Regions from separate parts of the Protofrankia sp. CiT1 genome, predicted to be linked through region 2. Evidence: riboswitches for the same ligand, from Rfam matches in the RefSeq annotation. Region 2 holds a riboswitch; each other region holds the start of a gene.
What was found. A riboswitch is a leader RNA that binds a small molecule or an ion and turns the genes downstream of it on or off. The one in region 2 is predicted to bind cyclic di-AMP.

Region 1 (7,598 bases), on a different contig from region 2:
TCGAGACGCTTTACGGGCACATGCGGGTCCTCACGGTCCGGGGAGGAACCGTCGCGGCTGGTCAGCAGATCGCCCTGGTGGGAAACGAAGGTCATTCCACCGGCCCCCACCTGCATTTCGAGGTGCATGTCGGGGACCGCCCGGTGGATCCGTTGGCCTGGCTCCGCGAGCACCATGCCCGGATCTGACGATTTCACGTCGTCGGCGCCAGCCTGGGCGTGGCACCCTGTGGAGATGTACGGGGTCTCTGTAACAGGCGAGACGAGTCATGGCACGCTGATGAGGCGATGACCACACCACCCCCACGCCGTTTCTCCACCCGGACCCGCGCCGCGCTCGCGGTGGAGAAACTCGCGTCCTCAGCCTCCCGCCGGCTGGGACGTGGATCAGGCGAGATGATCGGCGGTAAGCTCGCCCTACAGGTATCCCCGCGGATCCTCACCGAGGTCGCGGCCGGCCGGATGGCGGTCTGCGTCAGCGGGACCAACGGCAAGACCACGACCACTCGGCTGCTGGCCCGCGCGCTGGGCACCCTCGGCCCGGTGAAGAGCAACAGCGGCGGCGCGAACATGGCGCCGGGGGTGCTCGCCGCGTTGTCCCGTCCGCCCTTCGACGCGGCCGCCGCGCTCGAGGTGGACGAAATCTGGTTGCCCAAGGTCGCCAGGCAGATCCTTCCCCGGGCGGTTGTGCTGCTCAACATTAGCCGTGACCAGCTCGACCGGTCGAACGAGACCCGGCGGATCGCGAGCCTCTGGCGTGAGCTCGGGGCGGATCTGCCCGCCGCGACAGTGGTCGCCAACGTCGACGACCCGCTGGTCGCCTGGGCCGCGTCCGGGTGGTCGAACCAGATCTGGGTGTCGGTCGGGCAGAACTGGACAGCGGATGCGATGGTGTGTCCGCAGTGTGCCCGGCTGCTGCATCGCAACTCTTCGGGGTGGTGGTGCGACTGCGGGCTGGCCCGCCCGGAGCCGATCGTCGCCGTCACCGGGCCTGGCGAACTGCTGTGGTTCGGTCGTCACATCAGGGCCTCCATCGACCTGCCGGGGCGGGTGAACCTCGGCAACGCGGCGATGGCCGCCGCCGCCGCGAAGCTCTTCGGGGTCGAGGTCGCGGACGCGCTTGCCGCGATGACCGGTCTCGATGACGTCCAAGGTCGCTATCAGGAGGTCGAGCTCGGTGAGAGTGGTGTACGCGGGCGGCTCCTGCTGGCCAAGAACCCGGCCGGCTGGGTGGAGATGATGGAGCTGCTCAACACGGCGCCCGCGCGCCCGGTGATCATAGATTTCAACTCCCAGACCGCTGACGGCCGTGATCCTTCCTGGATCTGGGATGTCCCGTTCGAGCGGCTCGCGGGCCGCGACGTGCTGGTGACCGGCGAGCGTAAGGAGGACATGAGCGTCCGGCTGGCCTATGCGGAGGTTCCGCACACGGTGCACCCCGACGCCGAGAGCGCGGCGTCCACGGTCTTTGACAAGACCGTGGACGTGGTCGCCAACTACACCGCCTTCCGTGACATTCTGGGGCGGGTTGCCCCGGTGGGGACAACCAGATGACCAGGATGGCGGTATGATCTCCGACTCGGCGACCCGCATCGCTCTGATCTATCCGGAGCTGCTCGGAACCTATGGTGACGGCGGCAACGCGACCGTGTTGGCACAGCGGCTGCGTTGGCGAGGGCTGGCGGCTGAGGTGATCAACGTTCCGGCCGGTGAGGTGGTGCCCGGCGGCTGCGACATCTACCTGCTGGGCGGGGGTGAGGACGCACCGCAGGTGCTGGCTGCTGACGGCCTGCGCAGAAGCACATCGCTGCTGCGAGCGGTCAACGAAGGTGCTGTCGTCCTCGCGGTGTGTGCCGGCTATCAGGTGATCGGCGCATCTTTTCCCGCTGGCGACGAGGTGCATGACGGGCTCGGCCTGGTGGATGTGGAGACGCGCCGGTCGTTCGACCCGGCTGACCAGCCGGCGCCGCCCCGCGCGGTCGGTGACATCGTCGTGGAACCAACATCCGACCTGGGTCTTCCGGTGCTGCTCGGTTACGAGAACCACGCCGGGCGTACTCGACGATTGGCTGGCGGCCGGGGCAGGCCGTTGGGCGTGGTACGCAAGGGCGTCGGTAACGGCACCATAGACCAGACCGACGGCATCGTGGATCACCACGTGATTGGTACCTATCTGCACGGCCCGGTCCTCGCGCAGAACCCCGCACTGGCCGATCTGTTGCTGTCCTGGGTGCACGGCCCGCTGCCGGCGCTGGCTGACCCCGCTGAGATACAACTACTGCGTCAGGCGCGGCTGCGCGCTCTCGACGTCGCGGCCTGACTCCGTGACGGCAGCTGCGCCCTGTCGCGTTCGGCAATCGCCGCGTTGAGACGACCGAGAAGCGTTCCGAAACTGTCGCGTTCGTCCTTTTCCCAGCCGCTCACCAAGCCGCTGATGCTCGTTACCCGCGCTGCCCGGGTGACGACGTAGCGATCGCGTCCGCGTGCGCTCAGGGTCACCAGGCTGGCCCGGCGATCGGTGGGATCGGTGGCGCGTTCCACCAGCCCCTCGGTGGCCAGTGCGGCGACCTGGCGGCTCACCGTCGAGATGTCGAGGGCGAACACCGCGCCGAGGGTGGTCAACCGTACCGAGCCGTGGTCGTACAGATAGCTGAGAAGCAGATAGGCGGAACGGTCGAGAGGCGGGCCGGAGCCGTCCGCGATGGCCATGCGGAACCGTTCGGCCCGGCGGCCGAGCACGGCCAGCTCATGCTCGATCTTCTCCAGCGCCCGATGATCGAGTGCTTGTTCATTGTCCACCTCGGCCTCATCCCTACGCCATGTCATCCGTCCGCGGCGTCTCGGATCTCTACAGATTCTTGTGGATACACCATCGGCACGAAGCGGGTGTCCTGGGGCCGCCGCGACGGATCCGTGGAGCGGCCGCTGGCGCCTGGCCGCGTCCGCCCGGCTGGTTGCCGTTGGCGTCAACCCGCACGGGTGTGTGCCAGACCACGGCTGTGGTGCCCGACTCGTCCACGCCACGTGTCGAATCTGCCGAATCAACGGCTCTCGGTGTGGTTCGGTTGTCTGGTGGCGTCGAATCCGCTCAAAGCCGGGAAAGAGCTGTGGAGCAAGAACCGTCGACGGGTGCTGGTGGCCGCTGGCGTGGTCGTCGTTGCCCTCGCCTACGGGCATCACTCACCCGAGGTGAAGACCGAGCGCGCCGAGATTCCGGCGGGCTACGAGTCCGCGGGCCGGGAGCTTGCGGTCCACGCCGAGGCCAAGCCCGAGAAGCCGGTGCCGCTGCTCCTCGTCCTGCATGACGACGAGAGTGACGCGGCGACGATCGAGAAGGACAGTAAGGTGTCCGCGCTTGCTGATCAACAGAAGTTCGCTCTGGTGTATCCGGAGGCGGTGGCCAGTACCTGGCAGACCAACGGTCAGGACGCGCGGTATCTGTGGGACGTGGTCCGTTACGTCGCCAAGGAGCGATCGAACATCGATATGTCCCGGATCTACATCTGGGGTGCGGGAGAGGGCGGCCGTCTCGCGCTCACGGTGGCCTGCGGCCCGCTCGACCCCGCCCAGCAGCCACTGTTCACGGCGGTCGGGACGGTGAACACGGTCGGGCCGCTCCCCGCGTGTCCTTCACGGGTCCATGTCAAGTCAGTGGCTCTTGCGCCAGGGCGGAAATGGAACGAAGCCACGACCAGCGAGCTGTGGAAATTCTCAAAGGACATCAAGGGCTAAGCGGTCGCCGCTCCCTGATCGAACGCCCTATTGCCGGTCACTCTAAGCGGCCACCGAAGGCCACGCGATGATGGTGTTTTCGCGTGGCCTTCGGTCTGAAGCGAGCTGGAGATCCCGGCAATTTGTGGATCAATCCTCGACCCGCCTCGTCGGCTGTCGTTGAGAGGGCTCCCGCCGGTCGGCTTGGCCGGGGGGGTGGCACGGCCGACCAGCGGGAGCCCAGGACCTCCGCCGGCCAAGCGCACTGTGGGGGGGGTTCAGTGCGAAAGGCCGGGGAAGCCCGTGTTCCGCCGGGCATTGCGAGCCGGGGGGGTTGGCTCGATCCGACCAGCGGAAGTCTTTGGAGACATCCAGTTGTGGTTTGGGACCGCCAGACCGGTGTTTATATCGACAACACCGATCTGGCGGTGAGGTTCACGCGTGACCGGAGGGGGAGGACACGCGTGAACCCGCTATATGTTTTTCAGAGGCTGACTGCGTCAGTCATATCAGTGAGATGAAGGAGTCAACGAGCGAGGCCGCTGGCCGCTAACTGACCCGGCCGACTGAGTATGACGTGGTGTAGATATCTCTGAGCGAAACGACTTCACCGGACTTTGGTGCCGCCCACATCTTGCCACCGCCGGCATAGATGCCGATGTGGTAGATGTTTCCCGGCGTACCAAAGAAGATGAGGTCGCCGACCTGCTTATTGTACTGCGACACATGGGCCGTGGCTTCGTACTGTTCTTCCGCGGTGCGGGGGAGACTGCGGCCGAGCTGTTTGAAAACATACTGAACCAGGCCGGAACAGTCGAAGGAGTAGGGGCCCTCCGCACCATACACGTAAGGCTTGCCGGCTTGCTGCGCGGCCAGATAGACAGCTCTTTCACCGAGCGATCCGACTGGCATCGTAGCATCCGCTGTATCGGAGGTGGATACCCGAAACGCGGCAGCAGCGGCCGAGCCGGCGGCCTGCGCCGGAGGCGCGGGGACCGGACTGGGCACCACCGTCATAGTACCAACGTTCGAGGAGCGAGCCGACTGCAGGGCATCCGTTCCGTCGAAGATAGCAGTGATCTGTGTGGTGGTGAGAACCTTGGCAGTGTAGCTCGCAAAGCCCTGCTCGTTAGTATACAGGTGCTTGAATGTTGCCCAGCCGTCAGGCAGCTTTACCTGAATTTTGATGAGCTGGTTTGACAGCGGCGCGTGGGTCGTCCCGTCCTCGAGGGAGAAGCCCATGTCAATGGGCTGGTCGGCCTGTACTGACACGTCCGGATTAGTGACCCTGAGCGCGACACCTGACTTGGGGTGCAGGTCAGCCTGATCGATCACATGGCTGGTGATGGACCCGGGGCCAACCGAGGTGGCCGGGTTGATAACGGACGTGCGCAGACCGGCGAGTGACGCCTGGCTTCCGAACTGAGAGCCAAGGGTGATCCGGGAACTGACCGAAGTCTCGTCCATCCCTGAGTCGGTCGGGGCGCAGCCGGCCAGCGCGACGCCTGACACCGCAACCGTGCCGGTTGTCATCGCCGCGACCGCGGCACGTGCCCGGACGCGGCCGGGGGCCGACGGCGGAGCGGGCGCGCGGTGCCTGCCGCGGGCTGGACGCCCAGGTGTCTCGGCCTGAGGTCGCAGCGAGGACAGCGACGCCGTCGGCGACGAACATGGCCATATTGCCGGATCAAGCTGCACATCGGGCGCAGACAAGACTGTGATCCTTCCCGTTCGCCTGCGAGGTGAGCTGTCGGGTTCGGGCTGGGCTGCCCGGTGGGCCGTGCGACCAGCACACGACTCACTTCACCCCTAGGTCGGCACCGTGGCTCGGTGCCAAACCGGTGGAGGATGGGTCCCCCGCTCCTGCCCTGGTGACGACTCGGAGGGGACACCGGGGCCGTGGGCAGGATTCGGCGTTCGGCCCGGTGTTGTCGTGACGTCGGCGCGAGACTAGTTCAAAAGGATGGTGCCAGCAAATACTAGTCCCTCACAACTACGGCGAGTACTCGCAGAAGTGACCATAGCGGTTCCTCCCATCCTCCTTGCCGATCACTCGCCGCTCTATCTTGATCTGCTGGCCACTGCGACAGGTCGCCCAGACGGAGGCTTGCCATGCCATGACCCACAGGATGCGGAAGATGACATTACGCCATAGCGGTGACGGTCCGGCGACGGGGGGGTGCTTGAGTGCCGACAGCTATATATCGCTGACATGTAGTAGCGAAAATTGTCTTAATGAATAGGCTCGCTAGATTACGCACTGTGTCAGCCGTTATGGGATTTCCCGCTCCGAAATCCGCTGTGCGAGAGGATGTCCGCGGCCTGGGACGGGTCGGCGTCAGCGGCGCCGGGCGCGGGTGTCGCGGCGGGAGAGCAGGCCCGCGGTCTGCAGGACGTGCAGTTCGACCGCGAGTTCGTGAATCTCCGGGGGCAGGGAGCGGTACTGGCCGGACAGGGCCTCGACGGCCGCCTGTGCGCGGTCCGCGAGATCGTCCAGCGCCCGCTGATGGGTGCGCATCTGCGCTCGCTCGTCCTGGATCGCGCGGACCGTCTCCTCCTGCCACCGCCGGGTGCGCATCAGGCGCTCGCTGGCGTCGGCGGCCTGCCGCTCGGCATCCTCCAGCCGCCCAAGGATCTGATCGAGCTGCTCCAGTCTTGTCGCCAGCTCGGCGATAAGATCGTTACGGACCGGGTATGTCGGCTGGGTCATCGGATCGCGTCGCGGATGTCGCGGATGTCGCGGTCGACGTCACAGGTGATGGTGTGGATACGGCGGGGGGCGTCGTCATTGCCACCCACGCCCGCGTTGCGACTGAGAACGGATTGTAACCGTACGCTGCCGCTAGCCCGCGGCTGGGACGGCAGTTGACTGTGAACTCCCGCACGAAGGCCTGACACAGGCGATTACGGTAGCCGACAGCGTGGTCTCCGTGAATCCCGCTGTCGGGTGATATGTCGTTGTTCCTAGTATGAAATAGCTATCGAACGAAGCCGCGGTGCGGTCCTGCTGGGTACGGTATAGTCCTGACGGGCGGTATCCCAGCCGGGTCGGCGGGGCCGCGCCGTGGTAATTCCCATGGCCCGGCCTGTGGCACTGGTTGTGCCAGTTGTGCTGGCTCGAACGGAGGCCACCCGCGTCTGGCGGGAGCTTCGCGGCGCGGCCAGCTCGGTGGATAATTTGCCTGGTATTGTGGCGCCTTCAACACCCTGCTCAATTTTTACACACGGGACGCCACGAAACATGAGTTCGGTCGGTTTTTGGGCGTCAGCCACGCAAAAAATGATGATCGCGGCCTTCTGCTATACCGGTCAGCTCGTCGGTGTATCGGCTCCACCGGCGAGCTGACCGGACCGGCCGCGAAAGCCAGCAGCAATATTCACGAGCGTCCATCATGCTATCAGTTGATATTTGAGCGTACCACGGTACGAGGCTACAGCCAGCCATTCCGTTTGAAGGCTCGGTGCAGGGTGAAGCAGATTGCCGCCATCAAGCAGAGAGCAGCGGGATATCCCCACGGCTGCCGCAGTTCGGGCATGTGCTCGAAATTCATCCCGTAAATGGCGGCAACCGCTGTCGGAACCGCGGCGATGGCGACCCAGGCACTGATGCGGCGCATGTCCTCGTTTTGCGCGATGGCCACCTGTGTCAAGGTCGCCTGAATAATTGACGACAGCAGCTCGTCGAATCGAGCTATTCGTTCGGTGACCTGTTCGAGGTGGTCGGCCACGTCACGGAAGTATTCCTGAATGCGCGGGGCAATCCCGCCGACGTCCGGTTCGGTGAGCGCTCGCAGCGGAGCGGCGAGTGGCGTGACAGCGTGCTTGAGCTCAAGCACCTCACGTTTGAGCTGGTAAACTTTACTGGCATCGGGCGGAATCGATCGGTGA
Region 2 (7,598 bases):
TCCGCCACCCGGTAGTGATCGACCGGAGCCACCCGGCGTTTTTCGACCACGACTACGACCACGTGCCCGGCCCCTTCCTGGTCGAGGGTTTCCGGCAGGCCGCGATCGTGGCCGCCCTGCGCGCGGGCCTGGTCGCTTCCCCGTCGGTGGCGATGGCCGGGCTGCTGGTCGACTTCGCCGGCTTCGGTGAGTTCGAGGCGCCGCTGGCGCTGTCGGCGGTGGCCGGACCGGTGTCGGCTGGCGGCTGCGTGCCGGTCGAGGTGACGCTGGAGCAGTTCGACGAGCGGATCGCGCACGGGCGAGTGGACCTGCGCCCGTTCCCGGGCCCCGCGACGGGGGCGCCATGACCATGGCCAGCAGCCGCATGGTGGGCGGCCACCGCGGCATGCCGCTGTCATCGGGAATCGGGCAATGATCAGAAAATGATCAGGCCACGTGGCCGACATGGCGGCCGAGCCGCCTGCGGCACGCGGCGCCTGTCATGCTTTATTATGTCGGCACAGACATGTGGGAAAAGACATCCGGGCGGGCCCGGCGGTACCAGCGCGGCAGCGAAGGGGACGGTATGGATCTCGGCCTGCGGGGGAAACGCGCGCTGGTGACCGGCGCGTCCAAAGGCATCGGCGCGACCACGGCCGAGGTGCTGGCCCAGGAGGGCTGCGACCTGCGCTTGGCCGCACGCAGCGAGAATGTCCTGAGGGAGGTGGCGGCGAAGATCCGGGCCAACTACGGCGTCGACGTGGCTGTCCACCCCGCCGACCTGCGTGCGGCCGAGGACATCGCCCGGCTCGCCGAGGCGTCGGCCGATATCGACATCCTGGTCAACAATGCTGGTGACATCCCCGGTGGTTCGCTGGAGAACCTCGACGAAACGGCCTGGCGATACGGCTGGGAACTGAAGGTGTTCGGCTACATCAACCTGACCCGCCTGGTCTACGCACGGATGAAGGCGCGCGGCGGCGGGGTGATCGTGAATGCCATCGGAGCGTCGGGGGAGCGGCACGACCCCGACTACATCGCCGGCAGCACCGCGAACGCCGCGCTGATGGCCTTCACCCGAGCGCTGGGCGGTCGCGGGCCCCGGGACAACATCCGGGTCGTCGCGGTGAACCCGGGCCCGGTGGCCACCGAACGGATCACGACGCTGATGAAAGCGGTGGCGCACAGCCGGTTCGGTGACGAGTCCCGGATCACCGAAATCATGGCCGACTTCCCGCTCGGGCGCTGCGCGACCACCCGGGAGATCGCCGACGCGATTGCCTTCCTGGCTTCGGAGCGCTCCGGGTACACCAGCGGGACCGTCCTCACGGTGGACGGGGGTTTGTCCGCCCGGGGGTGAGCGAGCAGGCCAGTCAGTCACCGTCTGGTCAGGCCACTTCGACATCGAGTGACATCGAAGCGATGATGTCGGCCAGTTTGTTCAGTGTCTCGGGATTGCGAAGGATCTGGATAACGACACTGAGTCGTGGATCATCAGCGATATGTAGTCGGACGTAATCGGCGGTGAACGTCCCGGCTGCCGGGTGGTGCCAGTTCAACGCCCCGGAGCGGAACGTTTCCAGCCGCCGGGTAGCCCAGGCCTGGCGAAACTCCGGGCTGGCCGCTTCGATCCGCCGGATGAGGTACTGAAATTCCGGGTCATCGATGGCATCGGCGCTCTCCGACCGCAGCATCGCGGTGAGCCGGCTGACCTGCCCCTGCCAGTCGGGAATCAGTTCGTGCATCCACGGGTCGGTGCACATCAGCCACACAATGTTGCGGTCCTCCGGCGGCAACATGTCAAGGTGCGGTAGCAGCGCGACCACCCCCTTGTTCCAGGAGAGCAGATCGAGGCGCCGATTAATGATATACGCCGGGTTCGGTTCGAGCCGGCGCAGCAGCCGGTCGTAGGCAGGGGAAATCTTCAACGGGGCTGGCGAGCCGGAGAGCGGCTTCTCACCGGCAAGCTTGAACAGATGCATCGTTTCAGCCGCGGACAGGTCGAGCGCCCGTGCGATGGAATCAAGGACTTGCCGAGATGCACGCACCGGACGGCCCTGCTCCAACCAGGTGTACCATGTTGTGCTCACGCCAGCACGCTCCGCCACCTCTTCTCGGCGTAATCCCGGGGTTCTCCGGCGTCCCCGCGGCGCGATGCCCATTTGATTGGGGCTCCGACTTTCTCGACGATTCCTCAAGAATTTCCCGAGTTCCCGGTTCGCCGCTCCGCTCACAGTAGTTCCTCCCAAGGGGTCCCGCCTCAGCCAGCTGCCGCACTATCAATACCGACTTTTAGCACATGACACCAAAAAGGGTGCACTATGTCTACCTGGTGACAGGATTTCGATAGGGGCCGCCTACGGGCCGCTGCCCAGATCCGCGTGAGCGGAACTCGCGCGCTGGGCTCCCGCCTCGGGTCCTGGTGTTGGACGCGCATCAGGGAACAGCCGTCCCACAATAACGCCGCCGCTGACGAGCAACCGGTTACTGACCTGCGAAAACAGCAGCACCGCAGGTCAGGATAGGTGTCACATAGGTGCCACAGGAGAAGATCTTGTTCTTCCTTCAGGAGGAGCGACCAGGAGGAGCGACCGGCAATAGGGGCGCGGACCACGGAGCGGGGCTGGAGCGCCTGCCTCGCGAGCCGAAGGAGGACGCGCCGGAGGTGGTGGGTGGCGACCGACGAGCCGTCGGGTATCCGCGCATCGCGCGGCAATGGATGGAGAGCATGGATGGGCAGCGATGACGCGGGACGCCTGCCCCCGCCCCGCGATAACCTCGGCAATGTCGCGTCCCCTACGGCGTGTTTTCGACACGTGCCCTGGTCCCGGGCGCTCTGAGCGGCCGGGACGGCTATCTGTTCAGCAGGCTGCCAATGGCCACCCGCAGTACCTCGGGGAACAGCCGCTGGCCGATGGCCACCGGCCGCGCGATACCTGGGAAGATCCAGAAACGCCCTTTGTCGAGGCCGCGTTCGATCGCGTCGACGGCAGCGGCCGGTGTCATCATAGTGCGCTGCGAGACTGCTCGGGCTGCGGGCATGTCGTCGAGCATCGGGGTTGCCACCGCCGGTGGACAGACACAGCTCACCCGCACACCAGTCCCGCGAAGTTCATGCCGTAGCGTCTGAGCGTAAATGACCAACGCCGACTTTGTCGCACCATAGGGACCGTGTTGCGGCACCGGCAACCAGCCGAGAATCGACGAGAAAAGGACGAGCCGGCCCGATCCCCGCGCGAGATAGCCGGGTAGCGCGGCCGTCACCGCGTTGACTGTGCCCTGGTAGTTCACCGCCATGATCTTCGCGTGCACCGCGGCCGGGGTCTCAGCGATCTTGCCTGTGTACCCGATCCCGGCGGCCGTCACGAGCAGGGTGTGGTGCTGCGAGGTCACGACGTCGGCCATGGCGTCCGCATCGGTGACATCGATGGTGTGCGTCGTCACCTTTCCGGGCCCAGCGTCGTGGAGGACCTTGAGACCGGCTTCGTCCCGATCAACCGCGATAACGTCTGTGCCCTGCCGCACCAGCCGGAGGGCGAGGAGCTGTCCCATTCCGCTTCCAGCGCCGGTCACCAAGGCTCGACGGACGTCGTTCTTCGCTGTCATCGCTCATGCACCAGGTTTCTCGAGAGCCCAGCGCGCGGATCGAAAAAACCCCTGATGAGGCACCGCTCGCGCACGGTACGGTATTACGCCGCCCGCCTGAAGTCGAGTAGCCCCGCGGGGAGCCGGCGCGAACGAAAAACGGGCCCGGACAAGAAACGACGACACACCGACGGGGCCGTTTTTCCGGGTTTACCACAGACCGCCGCGGCGCGCCCGGCCCCCCAGCCGGAAGATCGATTGTGCGGGTACGCCCGGCCCGGTCCGAGAGCCGGAAGCAGGCGGCCGCTTGGGAGAGACCGGCCGTGGCCGGTCTCTCCCAAGGCTTCGCGAGAGCCTCCCGGTGAACCCGGGCCGGCCGCTCTGTCGAGATACCTGAGGCTATACCTGATATACACAGCGCTGGCGCTGGCGGATCTGACAGACGCCGTGGACGGCGCGAGGGACTCTCGCCGCGTCCTCTCCGGTCGCTAGGCCTTTCCGGCCCAGCAGTGCTTCGACGCGTACCAGGGGCTCGTGCCCTGCTGCGCGTACAGTATCCGCGCACGCATCCACTGTTCGGACACACTGGCGTTCTGCGGCAGGCCAGAGCCACCGACAGCGTGCCACGTGCTAGGCAGGAACTGGAACAGTCCGCCGGCACCGATCGAGTTGACAACCTTCGGGTTGCCGCCGGATTCACACTGTGCAATGGCGGCCAGCACACCGTCGTTGGACGGTGCCGCACTCGCTGGCTGGGACAGCGCGACGCTGCCGCCGCCGATGGCGGCGACGAGTGCCGGTACAGCGATCAGTACCCGAGCACGCGCCTTGATTCGACTGATTCCACGAGCGCCAGAACGTACATGGGACATATTGTGTTGATGTCCTTCCCCACGCCTGCGAGGTGAGCTGTCGGATTCGGGCTGGGACTGCCCGGCCGCGCTATGCGGCTTCACCCCGAGAACGCCTGGCTTCGACGTCCGGAAATGGTTCCCCCGTTCCTGCCACCGTATTGGTTGTCATCGGACGGGGGCAGGACTCGGCGTGCCATCCGATGCGCGCCTTCCCCTCGAAGGCACGGCGAGGACCATACGTGCCATGACCGCCCAGCAGGCAAGGCTCCGTGAAGAGGCACACAGTCCACAGCCGATGTTGCTAACCATCACGGCTGCCGGTAACGTGCGCGCACCCGCGCTTATCCATAGTTGGCCCTGGCCGGCTGGCGCAATTGTGCCGGGGCCGCCACCCAGCCAAAAAAACTGCCCCGCGCGGTAGGTGGGCAGGCGGGTCGGCTGCGTGGTTGTTCGCCGACGGTTGTTCGTCCGCCGTACGATGCCGCGGGGATCCTGCGCATCAACAGTGCCGTGTATGGTGTGGGCAATATGGCTGTCCGAACGCTGATGATCCTGGGCTCTCCGTGCGCGGGAGCCGCTTTCTGGGCGGCTGGCGGTTCTCGCCATATCGCGGTCCAGGCCTGTTGTGCGGCAGGAGCTACCGGCCTGGACCGCGATGAACGGCGCGGTTTCAGCCCATGGCACGACGGCGGCGACGGCGCACGATCCTGCGGGCGCCGATCGCCACCACGAACGCGATGATCGCGGACGCGGTGGGGACAGACGACGGGGGAACAGCTATCCCGCCTTCGCCCGCGGAGACAGCGCCCTTGGGCACCGGCATCGTTGTGGCCGACGGCCCTGGCGCGGATATAGCGGTGGCGGCAGTACCGTTGTTGGTGTCGGTGTCGGACACAACCTGGTAGCGGGTCAGCATGCCGGCGGTGATGTGCTCGTTCACGTGGCAGTGGAAAAGCCAGATGCCGACGTCGTCAGGCACCATGTCGGCCACGGCCATGGTGCCGGGGAGCAGCGGAACGGTGTCCATACGCATGCCGCCCACGATCGCGTCGTTACCGTGCCAGTGCGGCGTGTGCATATCCGCCTCGCCGCCCATGCTCATCAGGTACCACCGGACGTGCGCACCCTTTTTCATAGTGATCATCGGCTCGTTGCCAAAGACGTAGCCGTTGATGGCATGCCGCATGTTGGAACGCTCGAAATCAGCATCGTTCAGCGCCGGGTACGGCGGCTTGGCAAAACGGCGGAGATTCTCCTGAAGATACGGGCTCCAATTCTCGTTGACGATCGAGAACAGCGCGAAGATCTCGCGGTCGACGTCGACGGGGCTACCGTCTGGCCGCGCCTTCCCTTTTCCGGTGACAACCATCGGGCCGGTGAGCCCGGCATAGGTGTCGGTGACCTCGTTGGTATGGGAGTGGTACATCCACATGACCGAGCTGCCGTCGTGCGGGCCCGGACCCGCTCGATCGGGCACCAGCCAGGTGTACGTGTGCGTGCCTCCGGTGGGTACGGCGTCGTCGAGCTTGTCCACCCCGGAGGTGTTGTCCGCGTACGGCGTGCCCTCGTTCGCCTTGGTGTAGAAGACGCCGTGCGGATGCACGCTGTCAGAAATCCGGCAGGCGTTGCGGAACACGACTTTGATGGTGTCGCCGACCTCGGCGCGGATCACCGGGCCCAAAAAGCCCAGATACGCATCCTGCGGGAGACGCGGCGCCAGACCGCTGAAGCTGGCGTCGGTGTAACCACGGTAGAGACACTTGAGGTAACTCGTCCCGATCCGGCCGGGCCCGGACTGGACGTATGTCCTTGCTATCGGGTCGAATGCCTGGCCGGTGATAGCATCGCGTCCCTCGGGGGCGTAGTTCCAGACCACCTCGTCAGCACCGATGTAATAGGTGCGCACTCGACCGGTCGGGTGGAACTCCTGGCCGGCGGCGTCGTTCCAGTAGGATGATCGTTCTCCCGTCGCGCCCGTGCCGCCGGCCGCGGTGGGCCCGGCCGCGGCCGCGGGCCCGATCGCGGCGGGCCCGAGGGCAAGCACAAGCGCGCTCCCGACCACCGCTCTGACGCACATCCGCTGCCTGGCACGAACGGTCGTCTCCGCGGACCGTGACGACGACTGCCTCCTTACGCGTACCCGGCTGGCGGTCCGGCCGCCGATACCTGTGCGCCGCATGGCGCGCAACTTATCAATCACGGAGCGTGACAGTAACCCTCCGTGACTTCCCCTGCATAGTGAGAGTCCACAATCCGCCAAAGGATGTGGAAGATGGCACTACGCACGCGCACCGGTCGGGCAGCCGGTCGGCGACACATGCTGGACGGGGCGGGCAGGAGCTTTCAGGCTGCTCGTGGACCGGGTCGCGGATCGCCCGGCCGTGTTGGCAGCCGCATCGGACGCCCTGCCGCCGGAGCCTGCCAGCGGGCTGGCGTTCTCACGCTATCGTGAGCGGATGGGCCTCACCAGTGGACGATCCGCAGGCGCCCGCCCAGCGCCTGCTGTGCGCGTAGCGCGAGCCTCCCGTCAGGATTGACCAGCACCGCATGGTTGGCGGCGGCCAGCATGGGCAGGTCCGCCAGCGAGTCGCTGTAGGCGTGCTCCCACGGCGGCTCGATCCCGTGGGCGGCGAGCTGACGCGGTTTACGCGCTCCATGGTTGTGCAGGCTGCCCCGAGTAACACCGAATCGGCCCCAGACCAGCTGCGAGGAAATCAGTTCCACCTCGCCCAGGCCCAGCGTGTCGAGGAGCGTACGGGCAAGTTCTCGTTCACATGCTGTCACGATCACTACCCGATCGCCCGCGTCGAGGTGGCGGCGCAGTGTGGCGATGCCCTCGGGTATCGTCACGTCCCGTTCGGCCGGGAGCTCCCGGCCGAACGCCTCGGCTCGCGCACGGAACCGGGCGGCATCCAAGCCCAGCAACGCCAGCCGCATTATCATCCGTACCGCGATCGCGCGCAGCGGGCGTACCGCCAGCAGGGGCGTCACCGGCATGACCAGGGCCGCGCGCCATCGGGACCGCGACAGGTGCCGGCGCAGCAGCCGGGTGAACGTGTCACCACGCACCAGCACACCGTCCAGATCGAACAACGCGACCCCGGCGGTCGCGCGTTCAGGCGTCTCGCTCATGCGTGCATCCTTGTCGTGTTCGACGGCGGCCCGCGGAATACAGAATCT
Region 3 (7,598 bases), on a different contig from region 2:
GCGGATATGTGGCGAACCGCCGAGGTTCTCGGCACCGGCGAACGGGGCCGCTACATGCTCGCCGCAACCTTCGGAAACGTACACGGTGTGTACAAGCCGGGCAACGTGAAACTCCGTCCAAGCATCCTTCGGGACGGACAGCAGTATGTCGCGCGACAGCTCGGGCTGCCAGCCGATACCAAGCCGTTCGACCTGGTGTTTCACGGCGGTAGCGGCTCCGACCCGGCCGAAATCCGCGAAGCGCTGGACTACGGCGTTGTGAAGATGAATGTGGACACCGACACTCAGTACGCGTTCACTCGGCCGATCGTCGACCATATTTTCAAGAATTATGACGGAGTGCTGAAAGTTGACGGCGAGGTCGGTGTGAAGAAACAGTACGACCCCCGCAGCTACGGCAAGGCGGCCGAGACCGGCATGGCCGCCCGCGTCGTGCGGGCCTGCGAGGACCTGCGCTCCGCCGGGCGTTCGCTCACCGGCTGAGCCGGCCGGCTCACCGGCCGAAGGAGGCGCGAGCATCGCTTTTCGCGCCTCCTTCGGCCACCACCGGATCCTCGTACCCAACCACACCGGTCCATGCCGCCCTGTCCTTCCCCGTCGTAGAACCTGTTTTGAATCACAGCTGTCGACGCTGTCGACCGCCCGGACAGAAGATTCAAAACAGGTTCCCCCAGAATGCATCGGACGATGTCGTGTGAACGCCCGCTATGAGTGCTGGGAACCCGAATTCGATGCGGCGCCGCGGGCTACGCAAACAACCTGTCCGGGTGCACGCGGTATTACTCGGGCCAGCTGCGGCACGGTGGCCACTCCGCCGCTGCCCGTGGTTTCCGCCGCTGGAAAGTGATGAGCGCGCGCCGGCGTGCGTTAGCAGCCGATCTCGAGATACGGCAAGAGCACCCAGCCCGATGTGCGCATAGTCACGAAGCGCATTCACGGCTTGTTCAGCCACCAGCGATGCTGGTTATGGTCTGCGCCGTGCCCGTCGATACGGCGGGGACACGTCGGGCGGCACGCCGAATCCTGCCCGCGCCCGACGAAAACCAAACTTGCGGCAGGAACGGGGGACCCACTTCCGGGCGTCGATACCAGGCGTCCTCGGGGTGAAGCCGTGAAAACGGCCGGGCAGTCCCAGCCCGAACCCGACAGCTCACCTCGCAGGCGTGGGGAAGGGCATTACCAATATGTCCCGTACAAGTTCTCGCGGCCGACATCGCGGAATTCGCCGGGCCCGGGTCCGTACCCGAGCCATGGTGCTGACCCCGGCCCTGCTCGCGGCGATCAGTGGTGGCATCGCGATGTCACAGCCGGCCAGCGCCGCCACCACGTGGGAGGGGCTTCGCCAGTGCGAGTCCGGCGGTGACTACACGGCCAACACCGGCAACGGCTATTACGGCGCATACCAGTTCTCGCTGAGCACCTGGCAGAGCCTGGGCTACACCGGACTGCCCAGCAGCGCCTCCCCGAGCACCCAGGACGAGGCCGCGCTCAAGCTCGCCACCCAATCCGGCTTCGGCCAGTGGCCCGTCTGTGGCCGGGGCATGAGCGCCGGCCAGCTCGGGGCTGGCGCCAGCTCGTCGGGCAGCGGCTCGTCGGGCAGCGGCTCGTCGGGCACCGGCTCGTCAGGCAGCGGCTCGTCAGGCACCGGCTCGTCAGGCAGCGGCTCGTCAGGCACCAGCTCGTCAGGCAGCGGCTCGTCATCAAACAGCACCGGCACCGGCTTGTCGGGCACCAGCTCGTCAGGCGCCAGCTCGTCGAGTCCAAGCAGCGCCAGCGCCAGCCCAGACAGCACCGGTTCGTCGGACAGCAGCTCGTGGCAGGCACGCTCATACGGCAGAAGCGGTTCCTCGCGTTGGGCATGGCGCGCGGCGAACGCGGCCACCCCGTCGACCGCTGTCGCTGCCGCTGCCACGCCTTTGACCACCGATCTGGTCGACCAGGTGCGACCGGACGTGCGGTCGTGGCAGCAGCAGATGAATGGTCTTGGTTACAACATCCAGATTGATGGTCAGTACGGACCGGAGTCGGCTGGTGCGGCGAGCCATCTCCAGGCTGACAAGGGCCTGACGGTGGACGGAATCTGCGGACCGCAAACCTGGACGGCCACCTTCAGCTGAGCCTGAACCGAACAGCTACCGCCTGACGGCTACGAAACTGATATAGACCCCGCGCACGACGAGTCGGGCCGGCCACACCAAGGTGACAACAAACACAACAGATAAACACTATAACGACCGGCCCGATTACTCGTCGTTACAAAAACCCAACACAAGCAACCCTCCAGCGGAGCTTTCCCAATCACCAGGTACAGTTCTCAGTTTGGCCCACATAGTTCATTCGGGGGATGTAGGCCAGATCCATGTAGTTCATCCGACACCCCGATTTGCTTCGAAAGAGCCAGGCTCGCTAGAGTCCTCCCCACTCGCCAGATCGGCGAGGCCGCGCGAACGGACGCCGAATCCCGTCCCCGTCCGCCGCGGCAGGACCTACCGCGAAGCCGCTAGGACGGGATCGGGGGAACCACATCCGGATACCGGAGACGCCGGTGTCCTTGGGGTGAAGCCGGCGACGCGCATGGGCGTCACCGGCCGGGCATGTTCCCAGCCCGAACCCGACAGCTCACCTCGTAGGCGACGGGAAGGACCGACCCACATGCCGTCTGTTGGCAGGCACCGCGCCCCGCAACAGTCGTCCACCGCCGTCAAGGTCCTGCGCACCACCGGTGCTGTCACAGCACTCGTGGGCAGTGGTCTCGCCGTCGCGGCCAGCCCAGCGAGCGCCGCGACCGCCGACGACTTCGCCAAACTCCGCCAGTGCGAGTCCGGTAACAACTATCACATCAATACCGGTAACGGTTTCTACGGCGCCTACCAGTTCGACGCCGGGACCTGGCATGGCCTTGGTTATTCCGGTCTTCCCAGCGACGCGCCACCGGCACTGCAGGACGATGCCGCCCACAAGCTCTACAACGCTCGCGGCTGGTCCCCCTGGCCGTCCTGCTCAGTCAAGATGGGCCTGACCAACAACGGCCCAGCACCGCAGACAGCGGCAGCCGTGCCCAGCACCGAGGTGGTCCAGCAGGCGGTTGCCCCAGCGCAGCCTCCGATGACCTTGGAACGCGCGAAGGCTCAACTGGCATCGTCAAACTTCGCCGGCACAACCCTTTCCACCGCGCTGGCCGGTGAAGTTCGCGCTGACGCTTACGTCTGGCAGAGCACGATGCGTGAGAAGAAGTTCATTCTGCAGGTGGACGGCCGCTTCGGCGGGGAATCCCAGGGTCTCGCGTCGCTGTACAGCTATCTGACCCGGGTCGACGACGGACAGACCGGTGTGGTCGGTAAGAACCTCTGGGACATCACCGTCACCAGCCCGTCGGCGCTGTGAGCGCGGGCACGCGTAAAAAGCTCCGGCAGTAGGGTGTCCGGTCAGACAGCGGCGTCCGGATGGATGGATCGCGAGGGCTGCGGAGGAGTGCGACGGAGGTGTTGGGCGGCGCGAGCCGGACAGTCCTGTTGCCGGGCGCTCTGAACCACGGTTTCCCGGCTGTCCGAAGACGATGTCGGCTTCGGCCCCCGATCCCGCGGCGGACCTGATGGCCCACCCCCCTCCCACCAGGTCCGCCGCGTGAAAGCTCCCCACGCGATGCGGCATGAGCGCGATCCGGCAGGATGGGCCTCATGACGACATCCCCCGAACGGCCGGATCTCCTTGGCGGTCCGCCTCCGACAAGGCTCGCTCTCGATCCGGCCGCCGCCAGGGCCCTCAGCGCCGGCGATGCCCCGGAGGCTGTCGCGGGCCGCTTCCCGGACTCAAGCCTTGCCTGGGCGATGTTGGCCGAGCGCTCCCTGGACGCGGGCGCGGCTGTCACGGGCTACGCCTACGCGCGGACCGGCTACCACCGCGGTCTGGACCAGCTGCGCCGTGCCGGTTGGCGCGGGCATGGGCCGATCCCGTGGTCCCATGAGCCCAACCAGGGCTTCCTGCGCGCGCTCGCGGCGCTGAGCCGTGCCGCCGCCGCCATCGGTGAAACCGAGGAGGCCGCCCGCTGCCGGGAGTTCCTCGCCGACAGCGATTCCGAGGCATCCGGCGCGCTGGGCTTCACAAGCGACTGAGCCGCTTGTGGATACCGGTCGCCTTGTACCCGGTTATAGCGGACTGTCCGGCTCGCGGCGTCCGGGTGGGGCATCCCGTCGTTGTCGTCGGTCGCCACCCAACACCAGGGTGACTCCCTCCGCCGCCTCGCGATGCACGCACCCCAGCCCCGCTCCTTGATCCACGCCCCTATTGCCGGGCGCTCTTAACCGACCTGTGCGGCGGCGTGCAGCGCGCACGTGATCGCGTTGATGTCGGCATCGGTCGAGATGAACGGCGGCATGGTGTAAAGGAGATCCCGGAACGGCCGCAGCCAGACGCCGTTGCGCGACGCGGCCCTGGTCGCGGCCGGCACGTCCACCGGATGATCAAGTTGGACAACCCCGATCGCGCCCAGGACCCGCACATCGGCGACTCCGGGAAACGCGGCCACGGACGACAGCCCGCTCGCCAGCCGGGCCTCGATACGGGCGACCGAAGCCGCCCACCCCCCCTCCGTGAGCAGGTCCAGTGACGCGTTGGCTACCGCACAGGCGAGCGGGTTCCCCATGAAGGTCGGGCCGTGAGCCAGCACCGGCATCTCGCCCCGCGAAATCCCCCGGGCGACCTCCTCGGAGCACAAGGTGGCGGCCAGCGAGAGATAGCCGCCGGTCAGAGCCTTCCCCACACACATGATGTCGGGGCTGACACCGGCGTGTTCAACCGCGAACAGCCTCCCAGTACGCCCGAAGCCGGTGGCGATCTCATCAAGGATCAGCAACACGTTGTGGTCGCACGCCAGCTCCCGCAGTGCCCGGACGTAGCCGGGGCTGTGGAAGGTCATCCCACCGGCACCCTGGACCACGGGTTCCACGATGATCGCCGCGATCTGGTCAGCGTTGCGGGCCAGCAGGTCCGCGAAGTCCGCCAGATACCTCGGGTCGGTCGGGACATCGAAGCCGACGGGTGGCTGGTCCGCGAAGACCTGGGCCGGCAGCACCCGCCTCCAGAGCTGATGCATGCCGCCGACCGGGTCGCACACGGACATCGGATGGAATGTGTCGCCGTGATAGCCCCCGCGCCAGGTCATCAGCCGAACCTTCTCCGGACGCCCCGTCGACCGCCAGTACTGGATCGCCATCTTGGCGGCGACCTCGACGGACACGGAGCCGGAGTCCGTGAGGAACACGTGGCGCAGCGGCTCAGGCGTCATCTCCACCAGCCGGGCGGCCAGCCTGATCGCCGGCTCGTGGGTCAGGCCGCCGAACATCACGTGGCTCATCTTTGCCGCCTGGGCATGCAGGGCGGCGTCCAGAGCGGGGTGCGCATAGCCGTGGATGGCGGCCCACCAGGAGGACATTCCGTCGATCAGCTCAGACCTGCCTTCGACTGGCCTCGCCAGGCGCAGGCGTGTCCCGGACGCGGATTCGACGAGGAACGTCTCATGTGTGGAGGGCATCGGCCCATAGGGATGCCAGACGTGCGCCTGGTCGAGCGCAAGCAGGCGATCCGCCGACAGGGCTGTCCGGCTGCCCAGGCCCACCTGGCCGGGCAGGCCGGTGGGGCTACTCGATGACACATCACCCTCCAGGGTCGGGACACGCGGCGCAGGGCCGGAGATTCTTTGACGGCTCGTGTCTGTGTGGTGCTCAGTCGTAGCGGCCGACACGTCCGCGGACGCGGATGCTGCCGGCATGACGGGCCCTGCCGGCATGCCGGATGCTGCCGACATGGCAGCCTGCCGCGGCGACGGCCCGGCTTCTGCCGGGGGCGCCGGACCGGATCGTTATGGGGATCATGGGGTGGTCCTCGGGCATGCGCAGGCGCTACCAGCATGTGACCGACCCGATGTTGCATGAGGCTGCGGGCATGGTCAGCTGGCTGCGGTGGGACGCACCCTGGCGCGGGCGAGCAGCCCTTGCCGGGCGAATGAGACCAGAAACAAGACCACACGATCAGGGATCGGTTCTCATAATCGGAAGGCCTGCGGCCCCTGCCCTGACAGAGCTGCATGATCGCTGCGGAGGATGAGGGATTCGAACCCTCGAGGGGTTGCCCCCAACACGCTTTCCAAGCGTGCGCCCTAGGCCACTAGGCGAATCCTCCGCTGACGAGCTTATCGGATCCCAGCGGCATCAACGCCGCCGGGCATCAAGATCCATTACGCTCAGCCAAACGATGACTCGCGGATCACCGATGCGCCGCTGAAGATCCATCCAGCAGGCCTTAGACTCCCTTGCAGACCCCTCGCGCGGCGTCACCCTCGTGAACTCCCCCAGGGCCGGAAGGCAGCAAGGGTAAGCAGGCTCTGGCGGGTGTGCGAGGGGTCGTCCTCTTCGCGGGGCCATGAGCCCGACGAGAGCCCTGATCCCTGGCAACGCCCGGGATGCCGACGGAGCGAGCGACGGAGTAGGCCGGTGATCGTGTGAGCGGCGCGCTGTACAACCGGTACCGCCCAGCGACCTTTGCCCAGGTCGTCGGCCAGGAGCACGTCACCGGCGCGCTCATGCAGGCGCTACGGACCGGCCGCCTCCACCACGCCTACCTGTTCAGCGGCCCGCGTGGATGTGGCAAGACGTCATCCGCACGCATCCTCGCCGCATCCCTGAACTGCGTGAACGGACCGACGCCCGAACCGTGCGGAGTGTGCGAGCAGTGCGTGTCGATCCGTCGCGGTATGTCCATGGACGTCACCGAGATCGACGCCGCCTCCCACGGGCTGGTGGATGATGCCCGCGATCTGCGGGAACGTGCTTTCTTCGCGCCAGCCTCGGCGCGGTTCAAGGTGTATGTCGTCGACGAGGCCCACATGGTCACAGCGGCGGCTTTCAACGCCCTGCTCAAAGTCGTCGAAGAACCACCCTCTTACCTGAAGTTCGTGTTCGCGACCACCGAGCCCGACAAGGTCATCGCCACCATCCGCTCCCGCACCCATCACTACGCGTTCCGACTCGTGCCGCCCGGGGCACTGCGCGACCACCTCACGTCGGTCTGCGCTTCGGAGGGGGTCGACGTCGACCCGGCGGTGCTGCCGCTGGTGGTGCGAGCCGGCGCTGGCTCCGTGCGTGACTCGCTGTCCGTGCTCGACCAGCTGCTCGCCGGTGCCGGGCCGGATGGCCTTTCCTACGATCGGGCGGTCGCGTTACTCGGGATGACCGATGGCGTCCTGCTGGACGAAGCGGTCGACGCCCTTGCCGCGCGGGACGGCGCCACCGCGTTCACCGTTGTCGACAAGGTCGTCTCCTCCGGGCACGACCCCCGCCGTTTCGCCATAGATCTGTTGGAACGGCTACGAGATTTGATCATCCTTGCGGCGGTGCCGGACGCTCCCGCCAAGGGGCTGCTGGAGAACTACTCGGCCGACCAGCTTGAGCGGATGGGCAGCCAGTGCGGCCGGATGGGCCCGGCCGAGCTTTCCCGGGCCGCGGATGTCGTGCATGCCGGTCTCAAGGAGATGCGCGGGACGACCAGCCCGCGGCTGCTGCTCGAACTGGTCATGGCACGGACGCTGCTACCCGCTGCCGGGT

Region 1: linked by a shared signal. The riboswitch ahead of MJ785_RS07635 (C40 family peptidase) and the one ahead of MJ785_RS16835 (transglycosylase family protein) in region 2 are both predicted to bind cyclic di-AMP.
Region 3: linked by a shared signal. The riboswitch ahead of MJ785_RS11035 (transglycosylase family protein) and the one ahead of MJ785_RS16835 (transglycosylase family protein) in region 2 are both predicted to bind cyclic di-AMP.

What each region holds. Positions count from the first base shown of each region.
Region 1 is NZ_CAKJTP010000029.1:33,775-41,372, reverse strand. Features, by position in the region: gene MJ785_RS07660 (M23 family metallopeptidase) at 1-188, shown strand, start outside; gene MJ785_RS07655 (Mur ligase family protein) at 288-1,553, shown strand; gene MJ785_RS07650 (type 1 glutamine amidotransferase) at 1,567-2,319, shown strand; gene MJ785_RS07645 (MarR family winged helix-turn-helix transcriptional regulator) at 2,283-2,798, opposite strand; gene MJ785_RS07640 (plasmid partitioning protein) at 3,072-3,731, shown strand; gene MJ785_RS07635 (C40 family peptidase) at 4,260-5,243, opposite strand; cyclic di-AMP (ydaO/yuaA leader) riboswitch at 5,429-5,600, opposite strand; gene MJ785_RS07630 (hypothetical protein) at 6,049-6,420, opposite strand; gene corA (magnesium/cobalt transporter CorA) at 7,142-7,598, opposite strand, start outside.
Region 2 is NZ_CAKJTP010000126.1:242-7,839, reverse strand. Features, by position in the region: gene MJ785_RS16855 (AfsA-related hotdog domain-containing protein) at 1-347, shown strand, start outside; gene MJ785_RS16850 (SDR family oxidoreductase) at 566-1,339, shown strand; gene MJ785_RS16845 (helix-turn-helix transcriptional regulator) at 1,368-2,213, opposite strand; gene MJ785_RS16840 (SDR family oxidoreductase) at 2,833-3,585, opposite strand; gene MJ785_RS16835 (transglycosylase family protein) at 4,053-4,436, opposite strand; cyclic di-AMP (ydaO/yuaA leader) riboswitch at 4,444-4,619, opposite strand; gene MJ785_RS16830 (multicopper oxidase domain-containing protein) at 5,089-6,480, opposite strand; gene MJ785_RS16825 (haloacid dehalogenase-like hydrolase) at 6,882-7,550, opposite strand.
Region 3 is NZ_CAKJTP010000053.1:850-8,447, reverse strand. Features, by position in the region: gene fbaA (class II fructose-bisphosphate aldolase) at 1-483, shown strand, start outside; cyclic di-AMP (ydaO/yuaA leader) riboswitch at 1,005-1,179, shown strand; partial or broken gene MJ785_RS22250 (transglycosylase family protein) at 1,185-1,595, shown strand; gene MJ785_RS11040 (peptidoglycan-binding protein) at 1,917-2,117, shown strand; cyclic di-AMP (ydaO/yuaA leader) riboswitch at 2,481-2,647, shown strand; gene MJ785_RS11035 (transglycosylase family protein) at 2,653-3,384, shown strand; gene MJ785_RS11030 (DUF3151 domain-containing protein) at 3,678-4,112, shown strand; gene MJ785_RS11025 (adenosylmethionine--8-amino-7-oxononanoate transaminase) at 4,298-5,530, opposite strand; tRNA gene MJ785_RS11020 (tRNA-Ser) at 6,093-6,177, opposite strand; RNA gene ffs (signal recognition particle sRNA small type) at 6,310-6,406, shown strand; partial or broken gene MJ785_RS11010 (DNA polymerase III subunit gamma and tau) at 6,497-7,598, shown strand, end outside.